Linked DNA regions of Alloacidobacterium dinghuense. Each later gene encodes a partner of the first gene's protein in a complex. Links are inferred from orthologs where the notes say so. Each region holds a gene or a part of one and is shown on either strand. Other genes may lie near its edges.

Region 1 (7,869 bases):
ATGGGGCCGTACCGGCTTGAGTGCCAGTCTTACTCGCAGGACACGAATGCGAATTACGATACTGAGTTTGCTCTTCTCGACGTCTACCGCGGAGATAAGAAGATTACGCAGCTTGCCCCGGAGAAGCGCTTTTATCAGGCTAGCCAGACAACATCGACGATTGTGGCGAACCACTCCACGCTGGCATGGGATTTGTATGTCGTCTACGCGGGTAAGGATCCGGATAGTGGCCAGCCAATTATCAAAGTGTTCCTGAATCCGCTGGTGGCATGGATCTGGATTGGCGTGATCATTGTGATTCTGGGAACATTCGTGGCGCTGACCCCGAATATGACGGCGGCGTTTGCAGCCAGCCGCAGCCGCGTGCCCGTGGGTGAAGCTCCAGCGATGGCGATGAGCAAGGGCGGCGATTGATGCGGAAGCTGTTTCGTTTTTCGCAGGTCGGGCTTGTCGTCTTGCTGGTGGTCTTCACCATGGGTTCAGCCGATACAGCTGTGCGCTACAACGATCTTGGACACAAGATGATGTGCGTGTGCGGCTGCGGGCAGATTCTGATTGAGTGCAATCATCTCGGGTGTCCGGATTCGGATCGCGAACTTGCAGAGCTGCGCACGGCGCTGAGCCAGGGCAAGGGGGACACCGAGATCCTTGAGGCGTTTCAGTCGAAATATGGGCCGACGGTGCTGGCTGCTCCGATGCTGACGAAGTTCAATCTGGCGGCGTGGTTTGTGCCTCCGGTGGTGCTGCTGCTGGGGATTGTTGGCACGATTGCGCTGGTGCGGAAGTGGAAGCTGCGCACGGTCCCGATGCCCGCTGCTTCGCAGGTGCATGGGTTTGATCGGATTCGCGACCAGATTCGAAAGGAGACGGAAATTTGAGCACGATTGCGTGTGGACTGTTGCTGATTGCGATCTTTGCTTACGTCTTCTATCCGGAGCGCACGGTCGAAGCGCAGGTGCAGAAGACACGGGTCGATTATCTGCGCGAGCGCAAGGATGTGCTGTATGACAATCTGCGCGATTTGAACTTTGAGTATCGCGCGGGGAAGTATCCGGAAGAGGATTATGCGGCGCAACGGGCTTCGCTCGAGAATGAGGCGGCTGAGGTGATGGCTGAGATTGATTTGCTGGAGCGGCAAGTGGTTGTTGGTGTAAGGGCGTCTTAAACATCGTGGCAACTTAGACGAAAAGCAGATCCTTCGCTACGCTCAGGATGACAATTTCTTTGTAAGATGAGCAGATTTTTTGAATTGCGGTTGGAAAGTTACTTAATGACATTGATTTCTCGTTTGCATTTTGGCGCTTTGGCGCTGCTGGTTGCGGTTTGTTCCTCGGCGTTCGCCGCTACTGTAACCGGAACGGTTACGAATAAGACCGTCAACAAGCCGGCCGGCGGTGACGACGTGGTTTTGATCGCCTTCGCGCAAGGCATGCAGGAAGCCGGTCGCACCAAGACGGACGCCAAGGGTCACTACTCGATTGATGTGCCGGACAATGGCATGCACCTGATTCGCGTCGATCATCAGAAGGCGACATATTTTCAGCCTGTGCGGCCAGGTACGACGACAGTCAATGTAGATATCTATGACGTGCTGCCTAAGGTTGAGGGCGTGAGCACTGAGGCCGATGTCATGCGCATCGAAACGGATCAGCAGGGACTGCACGTCATCGAGAACTACTTCGTCAAGAACGACTCCAATCCACCGATGACGCAGTTCAGCAAGACGGCCTATGAGATCTATCTGCCGCCAGATGCCCGCATCGAGGGCTCCGCGGCGATGGGGCCGGGTGGAATGCCGGTTTCGTCTTCCCCAGTTCCGGCGGGCGAGAAGGGCTACTATGCATTTATCTTTCCGGTGCGGCCGGGGGAGACGCGCTTCCAGGTGAGCTATCACCTGCCTTACAACGGCAGCTTCAACTTCACGCCGAAGGTCTCATTGCCGACGCAGAACGTCGCAATCATGCTGCCGAAGGCAATGAAGTTTGCCGGCAGCGGATCGGTGGCCTTCCAGCCGATTAACGATGATGTGAACGCGCAGACCTTTCTCGCGCGGAATGTTTCGCCTTCACAGGCGATAGCTTTTACTGTCTCGGGATCGGGCTCGATGCCGCGCGAGTCGCAGGCGCAGGGCGGCGAAAACGATGCCGCTGCCGCTGGTGCTGCCGGGCCTGAAGCTGGTCAGCCGTCGGCGGCAGCAACCGATACTCGTCCCGGAATCGGCCTGGGAGCCCCGATTGACACGCCTGATCCGCTGAACAAGTACAAGTGGTGGATCCTGAGCGGGCTGGCTCTGGTTTTGGCTGTGGCAGCGGCTTTCCTGCTCCGGGCAAAGCCAGTGGCGCCAGCTTCCGCCGCAGCTCCTGTCGCTGTTGAGTCACTGCCGGTCGCGGCACCTGCCTCGGCAGGTCATGGAGATTTGCTGGCGGCGCTCAAGGAGGAGTTGTTTGCGCTTGAGACGGAGCGGCTGGAGGGCAAACTGAGCGAATCGGAGTATGCCGAGCTGAAGACAGCGCTGGAGACGGTTCTGCGGCGAGCTTTGTCACGACAGACAGTTCTAAGCTGATCCGAGGCACTTCTTGTAAATGCTTAGAGACTTAAGGCTTAGCAGCAGTTCCCTGTAATCAACCGCTGCCTGTCCGGTTGTCTCAAATCAGGCCATCAGAAGCCAAAGAACTTTTCGCGAATGGCGTCTTCGTAGGCGCTCTTGGCTTCCTTGGCTTTGTCGCGAGCTTTCTCTTCGCGGAAATGCGCGGCTTCCCACTTATCGACTTCAGCGATGGAATGATCTCCGGATGCCAGGGCTTCCTCCTCACGGATGGCCGCGATCCAGGCTTCTACCGCTGTTTTGTATTCAGTCTGCAACTGATCGAGTTCTTGCGTGTCTGTCGTCATGGAATCCTCTTGCTCTCTGGGGAAGGCCATCATAATTGGGAATTGTGAATAGAACGTTGCAATCGCTGAGAAGTTAACGCGCTCATTGGCTGCCCCGGGTGGGACAACTGAGTGATTTGCCGAGCGATAGCTGTGCAGAGCGATGGCCCCTGCGCAAGAAGCCGACAGGCGATACAATCAGGGTTCGGATCATTCATGGCGTATCAAGTTTTAGCTAGGAAGTATCGTCCGCAGCGATTTGGGGACGTAGTTGGGCAGGAGCATGTCACGCGCACGCTTTTGAACGCTCTCGAACAAGGGCGAATTGCGCATGGATACATTTTCAGTGGGCATCGTGGCATTGGAAAGACGACGATTGCGCGCATTCTGGCGATGGCGCTGAACTGCCGGACAGCTATTGGGTCGACAACCCAATCAGGGTCGCGGCCAACGCCGGAGCCTTGCGGCTTCTGCGATTCGTGCACCGAGATTCGGGCAGGCAATGCCGTCGATGTGATCGAAATTGACGCGGCGACCAACCGCGGCATCGATGAGATTCGCGAGCTGCGAGATGCGGCGCGGTATCGCCCGGCGCGCGACAAGTACAAGATTTACATTCTGGACGAGGCGCACCAGATTACGGATGCGGCCTTCAATGCCCTGCTGAAGACGCTGGAGGAGCCGCCGGAGCATGTCGTCTTTATGATGGCGACGACGCAGCCGGAAGATTTTCCCCAGACGATCCGTTCGCGGTGCCAGCACTTCAGCTTCCATGCGGTGAAGTTCGACGACATTCTGGGGCAGCTGCGGGCGATTGCCGGGCAGGAGAACATCTCCGCCGATGACGCGGCTCTGGCGCTGCTGGCTGAAGCCGGGGATGGGTCGATGCGCGATGCATTGTCGATCATGGACCAGGCGATCGCTTCGGCCCCGCTGGTGGATGGCAAGGCGAAGCTCGATGCGGAGCAGATTCGTGAACTGATGGGGTCGGTTCCGAACACCGTCTTTGAGCGGCTGCTCGAAGCTATCAGCGAGAGCCAGACAGCGGCGGTGATTGAGGAGATCAATACTCTGCTGAACGCCGGAAACAGTCCGGCAGCGTTGGCGCGGCAGTTTGTTCGCTATCTGCGGAATGTTTTGATGGTGCGGATTGCGGGCGAAGGCTCAGATCTGCTGCAGGTTTCGGCTGATGAGCGGGCGCGCGCGGCGCGGTCGGCAGTGCTGTTCTCCGAAGAAGACCTGACGCGCTTTCTCCAGGTGATGCTGCGAACCTTTGATGAGTTGAATTATCGGCAGGAACAGCGATTCCACCTGGAGCTTGGGCTGGTCAAGTTGGTGCACCTGCAGCGGTTGCTTCCGGTTGAGGAGTTCCTGAGCCAGTTGCCGACTGGGACAAAGCTAAGCAGTGGCGGCGGCGCTCTGCCGAAGTCCGCTCCATCTTCCTCTGCTGCGAGTGCGGCTCCTACTTCCTCCGCGCCGCGGCCGGTTGCGCCGGTGCGCGCTGCGGAGGCTGCGAAACCGGCTTTTTCGCCGTTTGAGGCGGACCGGAACCGGAAGGCTTCAAGCGAAACAACGGAAGCTCCATCGATCGAAATGGCCGTTGAGCCGGTTGCTGCTGCTCCGCGGGCGCTGACTCCGCTGGAAGCGGCTTCGCGATCGGTGGAGACGGCTACTGCAAAGGCTCCGATGTCGGTCGCGGCTGAGCCTCCCCTAGAGGCGACTGCAGGCGCCCTGGCGTTGGCTGCTGAACCTGTCGTGGAGGCAAAGGCTGAACCACAGGGTGATGATGCGCTCGATCTGGACCGGATACGTGAGGCGGTTTGTGCGGCTCTCGATGACAAGGAGCATAACACGGCATCGGTGTTGCTCGCGGATGGCAATTGGAGCATCGAGGGAGACACGATCCGCGTCGAGGCTCGCATCAAAAAGATGATGCTCGAACTGACCATGAATATCGAGGCGGAAAAGATCGTCAAGAATGCCTTGCGGGCCCTCGGCGTATCTCAGAAGCTGGTTGTGGTTCCGGGAGAAAATGGCGCTGCCAATACGAATGCAAAGCCACGGGTGGCGGCTAGCGGATCTGTGCAGGCTGCGGCGCTCGATAATCCGCTGGTGAAGCAGGCTATGGATCTGTTTGCGGGTGAAGTGCGCAGTGTTCTGGATTTGCGGGATAAAAAGTAGGTTGTTTCTGAGTGGCGCTTTGATTGAGATGATGTTGTCCCCACACCCTGCTCTATGCCAACTATCGGGCACTTTTTTCGTACACCGCAAGTTCCCACGGCAGGCATTCGGTTCTCCGGGTATGGCTCGCTTAGGATGAGATCAGTTGAGGTTTGGGAATGTTTAATCCATTGAAGATGCAGGAAATGCTGGCTCAGGCTAAGCAGATGCAGGAACAGATGCAGGAGAAGCTTGGGCAGACTATCGTCGAGGCTTCCTCTGGTGGCGGCGCAGTAACAGTGAAGATGAACGGGCAGAAGCAGGTACTGAAGGTGACGATTGACCCCAACGCTGTTGCCAGCCTCAGCGGCAACGCGGCGGATGTGGAGATGCTGGAAGACCTGATTGCGGCGGCCTTCAATGAAGCCGGGCGGCGAGCGGATGAAGCCATCAAGTCGAGCGCTTCGGCGATGCTGGGCGGGTTGAATCTGCCTCCTGGTTTGTTCTAGAGTTTGAGATTCGCCTTCATGTGTGCATAGAAGAACAGGCGGATCGATTGCGCGCATTCCATACTGGCGAGCAGGTGCGCATGCGGGGGCATGATTCGCGCTCCGCGCAGGATAACAATACCGTTGAAAGAAAACTGTATGCAGACGCGAAGAAGTTTTCTGAAGCAGGCAGCGTGGTTCGGGGCGGGAGTGGCATTTGCTCCACGACTGTTTGCGTACTCCACTCAGGCGCAGAGCGGGCAGCCAGCGCAGCCAGCCGCTCCTGCGCCCGACAGACTGCAGCAGTTTCGGACTGCCGGAGCTACGACGCCGATCCAGGTGACGAAGTTGCGGGACACGCTGTTTTTATTGCAAGGCGTGGGCGGGAACATGGTGGCACAGACGGGGCCGGATGGGAAGGTGCTGATCGATTCAAGCGCGGCTACAGCGGCTTCGCGACTGAAAGATACGCTGCGGCAACTCGCTCCTCATCCCATGAAGCTGCTGATCAATACGCATTGGCACTTCGATCACACAGATGGCAACGCAGCCCTGCATGACGACATGGGAGCCTTCATCATGGCGCAGGAAAATACGCGCAATCGACTTGCAACCGCGCAGGAGATTGCGTTTTTTCATCTGAAACTTCAGCCCTCGCCCACCAGCGCCTTGCCGCAGCAAACATTTATCGATAAAGAAAAGATTTTCATCAACAATGACGAGTTGGACCTTGTCAATATGCCGGATGCGCACACGGATACGGATATTTACATTCACTTTGCCGGCGGGAACGTCCTTCATTGTGGCGATGTTTTCTTCAACGGCGTTTACCCGTTCATTGACGCGAGTACGGGCGGCACGATCAATGGAATGATTCGCGGCGCGGACGCCTGCCTCGCTGTCGCAGACGACAAAACGAAGATTGTCCCGGGGCATGGCCCGCTGGGCGATAAAGATGCGCTGCAAAAATATCGGGATATGCTCGCCGCCATCGCTACCAAAGTGGAAAAGCTGAAGAGCAGCGGACAATCGCTCGATCAGGTGATTGCGGCGAAACCAACATCGGACTTTGATGCGGCCTGGGGCAAGGGTTCGCTGAAGCCGGATCAGTTTGTAGAGCTGGTGTACAGCACGCTGTAGTTTGCATCGCGAGATTTTTGCGATTCGCAAGAAATCCCTATTGACTCTCCAGTAACTGGAGACCTTAGAACTGACCTGTGTTCAAGATCGGCGAGTTTTCCGCACTTACGCACATTTCGGTCAAAACGCTCCGGTACTACGACGAGACCGGATTGCTGCGGCCAGCTCACGTGGACAACTGGACCGGCTACCGGTATTACTCCGCTCAGCAACTGCCGCGTCTGCACAGAATCCTGGCTCTGAAAGACCTGGGTTTTTCGCTGGAGCAGATCGGCAGGACGCTCGAAGGAACCATCACGCCGCAGGAGCTTCGCGGCATGGTGGCTCTGCGTCGCGCGGAGCAGGAGGCACGCGTATTCGAAGAGCAGGAACGACTCGCCCGATTGGAGACACTGATCAAATTCATGGAACAGGAGTCGATGATGAGCGCAGATGTGGTGATCAAAGAAGTGGAGCCGCAGTGGATCGTGTCGCTGCGGGAAGTGATTCCCAATTATCCATCTATCGGAATGCTTTACCCCAAAGTCATCAGCCAGATTGGTGGCGGGTGCGAGCTGGGCATGCCTGTGGCGATTTGGCATGACCTGGAACACAAAGAAAAAGACGTGGATGGCGAAGCTGGCTTCCTGCTGAAACAGCCCCTGCCAGCACATGGAACGACGCAGATGTATCAGCTCGGCAGTACCAGGGTCGCGAGCTACATGCATCACGGTGCCTATAACCGCCTGGATCAGGCCTATCAGAATCTGCTGCGATGGGTGGAAGAGAACCATTACCGGCTGGCAGGGCCTTTCCGCGAGCTGTACCACTACTGCACAGCGCCTGTGCGGCAGGATGACGAGTCGTACGTGACCGAGATTCAAATCCCAGTGGAAAAGGCCGCCTGACCTTGGACGTGGCAACGCAGGTCCGACGCCGCAAAGATTCAGGCTTCAGTAATCATTTCGAGGTTGGCCTTCACATAAGGCCAACTTCGATTTTCATTCCGCTCTCAAGATGGATATCCTTCTGGGAATGCAGGACAGCCGAACCGTCTGCTGCCAGCTTGGTGTCAAGCTGAACCCCTTTTACTGAGCTTCCCGATGGCATAGACGAGTTTTCGCCGCGTTCTTCGTTCGCATTCAGGCCCGCTCCAGTTGCTACAGCCGTAGACGCCACGCCGCGTGTCGACGCCTGCGGCAGAGAACCGGATGAGGCTATTTGATCGGAT
Region 2 (5,863 bases), 4.3 Mb from region 1 along the record:
GCACGGACAGCCGGTGCGCCACAGCAGGGCCGCTTTGACTGGTCGTCTGCGGCGCAACTCAATCCGCGCTACACCTTCGATGCTTTCGTCATTGGCGCAGGCAACCAGTTTGCGCGCGCCGCGGCCGAGGCCGTGGCCGAACGTCCGTCAAAGGCATACAACCCGCTCTTCCTGTACGGTGGCGTGGGCATGGGCAAGACGCACCTGATGCATGCAATTGGTCATGAAGTGAAACGTCGCGAGCCACAGACATCCATCTGCTATGTCTCGAGTGAAAAGTTCACCAACGAGATGATCAACTCGCTCCGCTACGACAAGATGACCAGCTTCCGCGACAAGTTCCGGACAGTCGACCTGTTGCTTATCGACGATATCCAGTTCCTCGCGCAGAAGGAACGCACGCAGGAAGAGTTCTTCCATACCTTCAATGCGCTGCACGAGAACATGAAGCAGATTGTTATCGCTTCCGATCGTCCTCCCAAGGAACTGGCCGAAATTGAAGACCGCCTGCGCTCCCGCTTCGAGTGGGGACTGATTGCCGACATCCAGCCGCCGGATCTAGAAACAAAGGTCGCCATCCTGCAGAAGAAGGCAGAAAACGACCATATGGTTCTGCCTGTTGATGTGGCACTTTTCGTTGCATCCAATGTCAGAACGAATGTCCGTGAGCTCGAGGGAGCGCTTACACGGCTCTTTGCATGGTGCAGCATGAGCGGAGTCGAAATTACTTTGCCGGCGGCCCAACAATGCCTCAAGCAGTTTATCGATACACAGGTACGCAAGATTACGATTGAGGCAATTCAGCGTGCTGTGGCTGAGCAATTTGGCATGCGTGTAACGGAGTTGAAGCAAAAGAACAATTCGCGTGCTGTCGTCGTACCTCGTCAGATTGCGATGTTCCTGGCAAAAACGATGACAGAGGCTTCTTTACCGGAGATCGGTCGTCAATTTGGTGGTAAACACCACACGACCGTGATGCACTCCATTGCGAAAATTGAAGAACAACGGCGTTCAGACAAAGACCTGAATCGCATGATCAATAAACTTCAGGAAACATTAAATAGCTGATTAAATTAGGCTTAGTGTAACAATTTATTATTGCTTGAAAACTCCTTCTCCTTGCGCTAACGTACCTGCGCTTTACACAGATGCAGGTTCAGACGGCGGTAAGGTCATCTACGCGTTCAGAGGAAAGGAGATTTTCATGCTTTCTATTCTCTGGTGGATCATTGTCGGTCTGATCGCTGGCTGGATCACTGGCAAGTTGATGAAGGGAAGCGGCTATGGTCCGGTGATGGACATTATTGTCGGCATCGTAGGCGCGATCATTGGTGGCTTTATCATGCGCGCTCTTGGATTTACGGGCCGGGGCGGAATGATTTACACCATCGTCATCGCGGTGCTGGGTGCGGTGATTTTGACGTTTCTGATAAGACTCATCTCCAGCAAAAAAGCTTGATACAGCATAAGAACGCATCGAAGACAACTCCTGATCCTCCGTCTCGACGCGCTCTGTGCAGGACCTGAACTAATGTTCCTTGAAGAAACCAATCGAGCGCCTTCACTTTGACTGTTTCGCGATGATCATCCCAGCAGTCTTCTGGTAGGTCGCTTGCGGGATGATCTTCTTCTGCACTAATTCATTTTTTCTCGCGTAGGGCCGCCCAGCGACGATTTTCTGCGCATTTAAGGATGTCGCTTGCTATCCTCTCCGGTAATGGGTTTGCGTCACTTCTTCCTCCTGTGTTTTGCTGCTCTACTCGCCTTGCCTGCCTCTGCCCGTCACCAGGACACGGGGTTTCTCAACCGTACCCTCAGCCTGCAAGGCACGACGCGTAAATACCAGGTCTATCTTCCGGAAACATGGAATGAGCACCAGCGTTGGCCAGTCATTCTCTTCCTGCACGGCTCTGGTGAGCGTGGAGTGGATGGGATAGATCAAACGCAGATCGGACTGCCTTCAGCCATCCGCTCTCATCCAGAGCGATGGCCATTTGTGGTTGTTATGCCGCAGGTACCTTTCCAGCACCATCACTGGACCGATCCAGACATGATGCAGATGGCCATGGCGGCACTCCGCGCCAGCGTGAAGGAGTTTCACGGAGACCCGGAGCGACTCTATGTGACTGGACTTTCTTTGGGCGGATATGGAACCTGGGAAATCGCCAAGAACTGGCCTCATACCTTTGCGGCCGTCGTCCCGATCTGTGGTGGAGTTTTCTGGTCCTACGCTCCTGAGCGCTGGCATAACACCGATCTGCCGCAGGAATACGCGCGCGCGGTAGGTAGGACACCGGTGTGGATTTTCCATGGAGCCGAAGATCCTGTCGTTATACCAAAACAAGCTGCGCTCATGTACGAAGCGCTCAAATCGGACAATGGTGAGGTGCGCTTCTGGGAGTATGCTGGCGTTCGCCATAACGCTTGGGACAAGGCCTATGCCAACCCAGACCTGCCTCGGTGGCTGCTCTCACACACTCTAAGCCAGATTCCTACGCTCCAACCTGCAGCCGAATACTTTCTTGTTCCGGTGCATCCGGTGCCTGCCAAGGTTAACCCTTCCATCTATGATGCCTACGTCGGCCAATACGAGGATCAGGGGATTATCCAGACCACAGTCTACCGACAGGGCGATTCTCTTTACGCCAGGAGTCGCGTAGGTGAAAGTAACGAACTTTTGCCCGAGAATCCGACCACCTTCTTTTACATTTCCGGAAGTCCAACGCGGCTCATCTTCCAGAAGGATGCCTCTGGCCAGGTCCGCGGACTCATTTACCACGACGACCGGCACGAGGAATTCTGGCCGCTGGTTACCCCGCGACGCTCAACTTCCGCGCAGCGCTAGCCAACTGCCAAACCGATTTCCATTCCCAAGCCGAGAACAGCGGCATCGCTGTGGATTCTTCGGGTAAGAAGCATCTAGTGGATTTCCCACTATCGCCAGAGGTGCTCTATTCCTGCCTGAAAACGTGCTTTCCACCCTAGCATTGAGTTTTTCCACACGAGCTTTTGATGTGGACCTGTGCACGATGCGGAGAACGCGGTGCGTTTGGGAAGCTTTTGGGCGCATCTTCCAAAGTTTTCGTTTTTAAGAGCCCTACTTTTCTAAAACGTGTACGGCTCGGAAGGAGCGCTGATAGAGATTTTGGGCGAGCTTTCCACTTTTCCGCATTGATCTGCTACGGCTACTATCTATTCTTTAATACTTCATATAGAAGCAGAATTCGTCGCGCCAGTCCGCTCCACTTCGCGCTCTTCCCCGGCTTGCCTGTTACCCTTTGCAAAATTTCCCACTCACCTGCCACGTTTTCCGCAAGCACAAGGTGAGGTTTTCTCACTAGAATGAATTCCATCGGGCTTCGCGCTTCTTTCTTTTGCGCGCGGTGGTGTAAAGTGTGGCAAATCCCTAAAGGGGGCAGAGTATGCCTGGCGTAGGCGTAGAGCAGGAAAAACAAACGGCGCAAAGCGCCATGGAAATCAGCGTGAGCCGGCAGGAATTGCTGCGCGAGCTAACGGCTACCCAGAGCGTGGTTGAACGCAAAACGACGATTCCCATTCTTTCGAACTTTTTGATTGAAGCTGCGGATGACAAGCTGATTATTACCGGTACGGATCTAGACCAGAGCATGAAGACTTCATGCCCGGCGAAGGTCAAGAAGCCCGGTGCGTGCACAATTCCGGCTCGCAAGCTCTATGACTACATCAAGTTGCTCGGTGATGGAGACATTTCCATTAAGCTGCTCGAAAACCACTGGGTTCAGATCCGCGCCGGGCGTTCGAATACGAAGATGGTTGGAATGGCGCGCGCCAACTTTCCCCAAGTGCCGGAGTTTCCGGAAAGCAGCGTCACGAAGATACCCACCTCCTCGTTAAAGAATCTGATCTCGAAGACGATATTCGCCATATCGAACGAGGAATCACGGTACACGTTGAACGGTGCCCTTCTGGTTTTCAAGGCCGAAAGCCTGACAATGGTGGCCACCGACGGTCACCGTCTCGCGCACATTGAAAAGTCGGGCGAGAGTCTTTCGAATATCAGTGGAGAGAAGAAGACGCTGATTCCACGTAAGGCGCTGGCTGAACTTCAGTCGTTGCTGGCCAACAGCGACGAAGAGTATCTCGAGTTTGCTGATGATGATCAAACGCTCTTCTTCCGCATCGGCCACCGCACGCTGACCAGTCGTAAGTTGACAGGCCAGTTCCCGAATTATGAGGCTGTGATGCCTCGCGACAACAACAAGTTCGTCGTCGTACGGAGCGAAGATTTAAACGCCTCGATTCAGCGTGTGGCGCAATTTGCCGATGAGCGCTCGGGGGCAATCAAGATTCGTATCGAGCAAAATGAGCTCAAGATTTCGTCTTCATCGACGGATTCAGGCGAATCGGAAGACGTGATTGAGACTCCTTACAATTTCGACGCGATCGTAGTCGGATTCAATTCCGCCTATCTCTTGGACTTTCTAAAGGCGACGGGAAATGCCGGCGAGGTTCGGTTGGAGTTCAAGGACGCGCAATCAGCTGGGCAGATGCGCCCTGAAGATGGCGCGGATGACTACAAATATCGCTATATCATCATGCCCATGCGCATCTGATCATCGCCGTATTCGGGCGGCAATGATATGATAGTTCTCAATTTCCCGTCTTGCCTTGGGTCGACCGAGCCGAAATTCTGAATATGCGCGCGAAACGTTGCTGGGGTCAGACCCTCGCTTTTTTCAACGCTTTTCGTCCTAGACACCTTCTGACGGCCAACAGATCCGGTGCAACGGATCACGACCGGTTCTTCGCCGCGGCAGAGTGCACTCTGGACGACTTCTACATATTCGACAGTATCCCCGATGCAACGGGAGCCATTGTCGACTTCAGCTTCAGCTACATCAACCCTAACGCTGAGCGGCGGCTCGGCGTACCCCGCGAAGCCCTTTACGGCAAAATCCTCACCGAAGTTCGGCCGTTCATGATCAAATCCGGCCTCATCCACAAATACCGTGAAGTCGTCCGCACCGGCATTCCTTATACCTGCGAAGTATTCATCGACGACGAGATGATCAAAGGTACCTGGCTCAACGTCCAGGTCGTCCGGCTTGGCACTGGCATCGCCATCACCAGCCGCGACGTCACCGAGCACCGCCGGCGCTCCGATCACGTCAACTATCTCGCGCATCACGACCACCTGACTGGCCTCGCCAACCGTATGCTGCTCCACGAGCGTCTCCGCTTGGCGATCCTCCGTGCGCAGAATCACGACCAAAAGGTTGCCATCTTCCTCGTTGACATCGATTACTTCAAACAGATCAATGACTCGCTCGGCCACGCCGACGGCGACGTCCTCCTTGCGACCGTCGGTCAGCGCCTATTATCGTCTGTGCGCGAGTCTGATACCGTGGCGCGTATGGGTGGAGACGAGTTCGTCATCGTGATGCCCGAATTCCGCACTACGGAAAACGTTGAGCACTGCGCTCAGCAAATTATGCGCAACGCCTCCCAGCCCATGGCGATTAGCGGTCGGGAAGTCAGCCTTACTCTTAGCATCGGCATCTCTATTTTTCCGGAGGGCGGCCGCACCCCCGAAGAACTCCTCCGCAACGCAGACACCGCCATGTACACCGTGAAAGACACAGGCCGCAATAGCCTCTGCGTTTTCAACGAAAGCCCGCTGGTAGCGCGCCTTACCCCGCCTGACCTACGCGCCCCTATTCTTCTGTGAAGGAAAGACGCAGGATATGTCTCGCGCTTAGTAGATGTGAATAGTTTGGGACTGGCAAAACTGGGCTTTTAGCGCACAAAATTCCAATTTATTTTGAGGGAAGAAAAGGGAATCACTTTTCCTCGGGAAACGAAAGGCCCGGATGATCTCCGGGCC

What was found. The genes of interacting proteins can lie anywhere in the genome.
Region 2: the proteins of dnaX (region 1) and dnaN are in contact, whole or in part, in a cryo-EM structure (PDB 8GIZ), measured with the Escherichia coli proteins. The link is inferred for Alloacidobacterium dinghuense from one-to-one orthologs.

The regions. Positions count from the first base shown.
Region 1 is NZ_CP060394.1:813,101-820,969, reverse strand. Bases 2,615-5,569 are described here. They hold dnaX (DNA polymerase III subunit gamma/tau), read left to right. Parts: upstream 2,615-3,087; coding sequence 3,088-5,052; downstream 5,053-5,569. Other genes in these bases: H7849_RS03375 (YbaB/EbfC family nucleoid-associated protein), read left to right, coding at 5,211-5,540; H7849_RS03385 (hypothetical protein), read right to left, coding at 2,659-2,892. Also shown: H7849_RS03405 (heme lyase CcmF/NrfE family subunit), read left to right, coding at 1-414; H7849_RS03400 (cytochrome c-type biogenesis protein CcmH), read left to right, coding at 414-878; H7849_RS03395 (hypothetical protein), read left to right, coding at 875-1,165; H7849_RS03390 (carboxypeptidase-like regulatory domain-containing protein), read left to right, coding at 1,271-2,563; H7849_RS03370 (MBL fold metallo-hydrolase), read left to right, coding at 5,679-6,659; H7849_RS03365 (MerR family transcriptional regulator), read left to right, coding at 6,737-7,546; H7849_RS03360 (hypothetical protein), read right to left, coding at 7,617-7,869. UniProt on the Escherichia coli protein: Part of the beta sliding clamp loading complex, which hydrolyzes ATP to load the beta clamp onto primed DNA to form the DNA replication pre-initiation complex.
Region 2 is NZ_CP060394.1:5,130,338-5,136,200, forward strand. The notes cover bases 2,659-5,507. They hold dnaN (DNA polymerase III subunit beta), read left to right. Parts: upstream 2,659-3,422; coding sequence 3,423-4,592; downstream 4,593-5,507. Other genes in these bases: H7849_RS21420 (prolyl oligopeptidase family serine peptidase), read left to right, coding at 2,659-2,845; H7849_RS21430 (sensor domain-containing diguanylate cyclase), read left to right, coding at 4,676-5,507. Also shown: chromosomal replication initiator protein DnaA, read left to right, coding at 1-1,068; H7849_RS21415 (GlsB/YeaQ/YmgE family stress response membrane protein), read left to right, coding at 1,205-1,459; more of H7849_RS21420, read left to right, coding at 1,700-2,658; more of H7849_RS21430, read left to right, coding at 5,508-5,707. UniProt on the Escherichia coli protein: Confers DNA tethering and processivity to DNA polymerases and other proteins. Acts as a clamp, forming a ring around DNA (a reaction catalyzed by the clamp-loading complex) which diffuses in an ATP-independent manner freely and bidirectionally along dsDNA.